DNA from 2 places in the Paraburkholderia phytofirmans OLGA172 genome. Region 2 is predicted to be linked to the other one. Evidence: riboswitches for the same ligand, from Rfam matches in the RefSeq annotation. Region 2 holds a riboswitch; the other holds the start of a gene.

Region 1 (3,406 bases), on a different replicon from region 2:
TGTTACGCCGAACAGGCGGGAGACGTCTTCGAGTGCTGCGGTTCTTTGTTGCTCGCGGTGAAGTTCGCCTAGCAGGCTGATGCGGCCGTGTAAGACTTTGACATGCAGGACGTTTGGGGGAAGGGCTGCATCCCAGGCTAGGCGCCTGATCGCTTCTGCGGCGATCTGTCCATCGGTGAGGTGCGTGCTTGCGTTGCTGCGCGCGGCGGAGCGGGAGCTAGCCATGGAGATTCCCTCGAGAGGGGACAGCGATTGGACAACACTAGCAGATGTCAAGGCCAACGCCACAAAAGCACAGACCAACAAGCGCCGCGCAGGCAAAAACAAGACCTATTGAATAGACCCAGCCACGACCTGCGCCGTAGCCGCCGACAACGTCCACCCCAAATGCCCATGCCCGGTGTTATAAAAGACGCCGCGCCGTTTCCCGCGCCCCACCTTCGGCAACATACTCGGCAGCATAGGCCGTAACCCAGCCCATGGAATCACCTTCGAAGTCGACACCTCAGGAAAATACCGTCGAGTCCAGTCGACCAAAGGCGCGATCCGATCCGACCGAATATCCCGATTGAACCCATTGATCTCCGCCGTGCCGGCGACCCGAAACCGATCCACGCCGAGCCGGCTAGTCACGATCTTCGCGCTATCGTCGAGCAGACTCACCCACGGCGCGCGCTGCTGGCTCACTTCATCGTCGAGGCAAACGGTGATCGAATAGCCCTTCACCGGGTAGACATTCACGTGATCGCCCAGCATTGCCGCAAAATCGCGGCTCTTTACACCGGCACACACCACGATCTGCTCAAAAGCAAACTGCTGCGGCTCACCGGCCAGATTCACGCTCAGCGAAAACCGCCCCTCAGCCGGCTGTTCGATAGCCGTAATTTCCGCATCGTAATGAAACTCCACGCCATGCCGCGCGCACGCCTCTGCAAGCCCACGTGTGAACTTGTGAATATCGCCAGTCGAATCCGAAGGCGTAAAAAAACCGCCAAAAAAATCACCCTGCAGCGTAGGCTCGATCGCATGCAACTCGCTCGACGTCACCGGATTCCGGTCCAGGCCGCCTTCGCGCAGCAATTCATTCACCTTGCTCGCGGCATCGAATTCCTTGCGCGTCTTATAGATGTGCAAAATGCCGCGCCGCTCCAGATCGAAGTCGATCCCCTCGCGCTCGGCGATCGAAAACAGATGCTCACGCGCTGCAATCGCGAGCCGCACCGTTTCGACGGTGTTCGCGCGATAGCGCGGAATCTGCCGTAAAAATTCGCCCATCCACGAATACTTGTGCCACGTGGGCATCGGATTGAGCAGCAGCGGGGCGTCGCGCGTGAGCATCCAGCGCAACCCCTTCAGCACGGTGGCCGCACTGTTCCAGACTTCCGCATTGCTGGCGGACAGTTGGCCACCGTTGGCGAACGAGGTCTCCATCGCCGCATAGCGATGACGTTCGAACACGGTGACGTGGTGGCCGCGCTGCGCCAGGGCGTGAGCAGTCGTGACGCCGGTAATGCCGGCGCCGATAATGGCGATTCTTGACATGACATGATCCAGAGTAGTTGAGCATCACCGGTGTCGATTTCGTATCGAAACCGGCGTCGATGCCCCATCTGTTCATGTACCTGAGAGTTTCTTCCCGTGAGCATACGCGCGCGACGTAAGCGGTATGCGGGGAATCCCCTTCGGTGGGCGCGCACGGCGCCGCTCTCCAGATGTTCCAGCTGCGCGGTCCTTTTGCCTGAGAGTTTCCGGGGCGGTTGCTCCGTCGGCGTCGTCACAAACCTCTGACGATCTCTCCCGCGCTGCGATGCAGAACGGCTCGACGATACCGGGCAAAAGTCTTCGCCGCAAGTGTTTCCTGCAATGCAGCGCCCCATCGGCCCGGTACCGCGCCATATGGAACGGCAGTTCCGGCCACAAACGCGATGACCGCCGTTCAACTGCCGGCGTGGGTTTTTCAGGTCCGGATAGAGGGCTTGAAGCGGCGACATCGGCTATATTGGGTGGCGTTGCCCGACTTCAATTCACAGAGGAGACCGCCGTGCCCGCTGTCACAACCCTGCTCGCCTTCGCCCTGGTCTCGTTCGGCATGGTGCTCACGCCCGGCCCGAACATGATCTATCTGATCTCGAGATCGCTCTGCCAGGGGCGGCGCGCCGGACTCGTGTCGCTCGGCGGCGTCGCGCTCGGCTATGTGTTCTACATGTTTTGCGCGGCGTTCGGTATCACGGCGCTGCTGTTGACGGTGCCTTACGCGTACGACGCGTTGCGATTCGGCGGCGCGCTTTACCTGCTGTATCTGGCGTGGCAGGCGGTCAAGCCGGGCGGCCGCTCGCCGTTCCAGGTGCGCGACCTGCCGCACGACAGCCGCCGCAAGCTGTTCACGATGGGCCTCGTGACAAACCTCGCGAATCCAAAGATCGCCGTGATGTATCTGTCGCTGCTGCCGCAATTCATTTCACCGGAGCACGGCAGCGTGCTCACGCAGTCGATCGCGCTAGGCTGCGTGCAGATTGTTATCGCCGTCACGATCAATGCGCTGATTGCGAGCACGGCGGGTTCGATTGCCGGGTTTCTCGCTGGGCGGCCAGTGTGGCTGCTGGTGCAACGCTGGCTGATGGGCACCGTGCTCGCCGGTCTGGCCGTGCGGATCGCGCTGGACGCGCGCCGTTAAACCACATATCGAAGACTCGCCTGAGCCTGAGCAGCGGGCGCCCTGGCCACATCATGCTCATAGCGTCTTTTACATGAGTGTGGATATTCATCAACGAAACAGACATGCGCTTCGAGGAATGCGGACGCGTTCGGGACACACTCGGCCATTGCGGAGATTCGTACACCGCGAGCGGCCGGGGCGTTTATCATAGTGCCCACAAACTAAAACCTGCCGCCCGGCTGTGCCACGGTAATGCACACCCTCCACGAGACCAGGCGGCGCATGCGGCGACATCCTCCATGAACTCCACTCCCGACGCTGTTTCCCGTCCCTCAATCCGCGCTTTGACCTTGCTTGAAGGGCGCGTGCTTGGCGTGTTAGTCGAAAAGCAACACACCGTGCCGGACAGTTATCCGCTTTCGCTGAACGCGCTGACCTTGGGCTGCAATCAGAAGACCGGCCGCACACCCGTGATGAATGCGACCGAAGCCGAGGTGCTGACCGCCATCGACGGCTTGAAGCGCCTGAGCCTGGTGATGGAGGGCAGCAGCAGCCGCGTGCCGCGCTTCGAGCACAACATGAATCGGGTATTGGGCTTGCCAAGTCAGTCGGCGGCCTTGCTGACCACATTGCTGCTGCGCGGTCCGCAGACGGCGGCCGAGTTGCGCTTGAACAGCGCGCGCCTGCATGGATTTGCCGACATCTCGTCGGTCGAGGCGTTTCTCGACGAGTTGGCTGCCAACGACCCGC
Region 2 (3,406 bases):
GGCGCGCGACGCAAAGCCGAGGGCTTCGAGCATCGCGTGCTGGTCGGCCGAATCGGGGCCGATGTGCCGTTCGGCGAAGGCGTCATGCACTTCGAGCGCGGCGAGCGAGAGAGGAGTGCGGTTCATCAGACGATCCGGGTGTTCGAGCTTCATGAGGTGTTCCTGGCGGTGCGGGCGTCCGTTCGACTGTCGAATCGGACGCGCCGCGCCTGTCGGGTTTAAACGTAATGGTGCAACTTGCGGTGAATCAGGCGCCGACGGACTTTGCGTACGCGTCTGCATCGATCAGGCGATCCTGCGATGCGTCCGCAGCCGGCTTGATCTTGAAGAGCCAGTTCTCGTACGGCGCGCTGTTGACGCCATCCGGCGTGTCGGCGACGGCCGGGTTCGCTTCGATGATTTCGCCCGAGACCGGCGCGTAGATATCGGAAGCGGCTTTCACCGATTCGATCACGGCGACGGTGTCGCCAGCGTTGACGGTCTTGCCCAGTTCCTGGACTTCGAAGAAGACGATGTCGCCGAGCGCTTCCTGCGCGTGGTCGGTGATGCCGACCGTCAGCGTGCCGTCCGCTTCGGTGCGGACCCACTCGTGCGATTCGGTGTATTTCAGATCGGCCGGGATGCTCATCGGATGCTCCTATGCGGTGTTATTCGGTAGTGTTTCAAAAAGGGGACGCACGCGCCGGCTGCTTAAACTGCCAGCACTTTGCCGTTGCGTACGAACGGCAGTTTTACCACGCTTGCGGGAACGTTTTTGTCACGAATCTGGACGTGAACGGTGTCGCCCGGCTGCACGCCTTTCGGCACACGCGCAAAGGCGATCGATTCCTGCATCGTGGGTGAAAAAGTACCGCTGGTGATCTCGCCTTCGCCCTGCGGCGTGACGACTTTCTGGTGAGCGCGCAGCACGCCTGCCGCCTTGCCGTTTTCCTTCAGCAGGATCAGACCGACGAATGCAGCCTGCGAGCCGTTGGCTTCGAGCTTGCCCTTGCCGACGAAGTCGCGCGGCGAGGTCAGATCGACGGTCCAGGCGAGGCCGGCGTCGAGCGGCGAGACGTTGTCGTCCATATCCTGGCCGTACAGGTTCATGCCGGCTTCGAGACGCAGCGTGTCGCGCGCGCCAAGACCTGCCGGGCGCACGCCTTGGGCCTGCAGTGCGTTCCACAGCGCTTCGACGTGATCCGCCGGGACGATGATTTCGAAGCCGTCTTCGCCGGTGTAGCCGGTGCGGGCGACGGTGAGTTCGCCGAACGGCGTGTCTTCGATGCGCGCGGCGTTGAATGGCTTCAATGCTTCAGTGGCGGCGCGCGCAGCCGGCACGGTTTGCCAGACTTTTTCGCGGGCGTTCGGACCTTGCACGGCGACGATCGCGTAATCGCGGCGCGGCGTGATGGTGAGGCCGAAGCTGCCTTCGGCGTTGAGCTGGCCGAACCAGGCGATGTCTTTATCGGCGGTGCCGGCGTTGACGACCACGCGAAAGTGATTTTCGCCGAAGTAATAGACGATCAGATCGTCGATCACACCGCCATTCGGGTTCAGCAGACAGGAGTAAAGCGCGCGGCCCGGCGTTTGCAGCTTGGCGACGTTGTTGGCGAGCGCGTACTCGAAGAAGGCGCGCACGCGCTCGCCGGTGAAATCGACGACGCACATGTGCGAGACGTCGAACATGCCGGCGTCGGTGCGCACGGCGCGGTGTTCGTCGATCTGCGAGCCGTAGTTGACGGGCATGTCCCAGCCGCCGAAATCGACCATGCGGGCGTTGAGCGCACGATGGGTGGCGTTGAGCGGGGTGTGTTTGAGTTCGGTCATGGGGCCTCGGGCGTCTCGCGAAACAAAAAAGGCCATGCGGCACGACGCCTCGCGGCCTGCCGGCTGCGAGCGATTGCGTTGCATGACCCCTCTGTCCTCGATACCTGAGAGATTGCGCTGCCGTACGATGTTGAAGCCACCATCGCTACGGTTAAGCGCGCGCCCCTTCGGTGGGCAGCTTGCCAGAATCTGCTCGATGTATACGGCGCATACACGACGCAGACGGCTACTGCCGCTCTCCAGAGTGCGAAAAACCTCTGCCATGAGGCGGGTTTTTCGACGCGGCCGGTCCTTTTGCCTGAGAGTTTGCGGGTGTGCCCCTTCGGCGGCGCGGCCTGCGATTTTCTGCGGCCAGCACGCTCTCCCGACGCGTGCGGCGAATGTACGCGAGGGCCGGGGGCTTGTCAAATAAAGGCTCGCAAGGGGCACGGCGGTTGGCGTTGCGGGTTCGCAAATATCGAAAAAAAGCGCGGGACGTGATGCCCGCGCTGCTTTGCTGCAGTGCCGGAACCCGCGCGATTATTCGCCGATGGCGTGCGCCGCGTTGTCCAGTTCCTGGTTCAGCACGCGCTGTTCGTCGCCGGACAGGCCGCCGCCGTGTTGAGCGGCCATGTCGTGGGCTTCCTGGCGGATCACGTCCAGACGGTGATGCAGGGCGCCGCCTTGCGGGGGCGGGTAGTACCCTTGGTTGACGTGAGCGTCGATGCGGCGGCTCAGGTTGTCGATCCGGCCATTGACCTGGTTGAGGCGCTGATCCGCGATCTGCTGCGGATTAGGGCGCGGCGCCGGCGCGGGTTGCTGGGGCGCCACCACGCAGGCGGCGAGGGAGCTGAGCAATGCGCATGCTGCTACTGCGCGGACGATACGGGGCATGGACTCTCCGGAAGTCGTTGTCGTTTTGTGGTGCTACTGGGGTAGCAACGGATTGCTGGGGATTCGCGCTGACCGCGGAGGCGGGGTTATTTGTAACGTTATGTTCCTTTCGGGGCTGTCAGGCTCTTTGCCTTTGGCGGCGGCATGGTTCGCATGCCACCGCCGGATAGCCAGAAAGCGCCCCTTAGGCAAAAAGTCAGCGAAGACGCTCAAACGGCAGCCGGACGCCTTCTTCCGAACTCCGGGCGGCAAGCTCGATGATCGTCATCACGTCGACCGCATCCTGAGCGCTGACCGGGAATTTCACGCCGTTCTGAATGGCATCCGCCAAGGCAATATAAAAGCCGACGTATTCCCCATTGCGCGTAGGCACCGCCCGCTCCACTTCCTGATCGCCTTCGAGCGCGCGCAGCACCCCCGCCGCATTGCCGGCGCCGAATCCCTCGTCGCCGGGCCGCAAGCCGGCTTTCAACTGATCTTCCTGCGTATCGAGCCCGTATTTCACATAGCTCCCCTGCGTGCCGTGAATCGCAAACCTTGGCGCGACTAGCGCAGTCAGTGCGCTTGCATGCAACACCACTTCGAACTCGCCGTAGCCAAGCTGAATATGCACGTAGTCCGGCGCGCTGGCCTGGTCGCGATGGGTCCGAACCGTCGCGGACACGGTTTGCGGTGCGCCGAACAACGCCAATGCCTGATCGATCAGGTGCGGCCCAAGATCGAA

Evidence for each region. A riboswitch is a leader RNA that binds a small molecule or an ion and turns the genes downstream of it on or off. The one in region 2 is predicted to bind glycine.
Region 1: linked by a shared signal. The riboswitch ahead of AYM40_RS27005 (D-amino acid dehydrogenase) and the one ahead of gcvT (glycine cleavage system aminomethyltransferase GcvT) in region 2 are both predicted to bind glycine.

Annotation. Positions count from the first base shown of each region.
Region 1 is NZ_CP014579.1:1,549,237-1,552,642, reverse strand. It holds gene AYM40_RS27010 (BON domain-containing protein) at 1-225, opposite strand, end outside; gene AYM40_RS27005 (D-amino acid dehydrogenase) at 331-1,542, opposite strand; glycine riboswitch at 1,717-1,810, opposite strand; gene AYM40_RS27000 (LysE family translocator) at 2,042-2,674, shown strand; gene AYM40_RS26995 (YceH family protein) at 2,956-3,406, shown strand, end outside.
Region 2 is NZ_CP014578.1:4,508,246-4,511,651, reverse strand. It holds gene gcvP (aminomethyl-transferring glycine dehydrogenase) at 1-153, opposite strand, end outside; gene gcvH (glycine cleavage system protein GcvH) at 248-628, opposite strand; gene gcvT (glycine cleavage system aminomethyltransferase GcvT) at 691-1,809, opposite strand; glycine riboswitch at 1,891-2,062, opposite strand; glycine riboswitch at 2,085-2,186, opposite strand; gene AYM40_RS19935 (hypothetical protein) at 2,329-2,682, opposite strand; gene AYM40_RS19930 (oxidoreductase) at 2,879-3,406, opposite strand, start outside.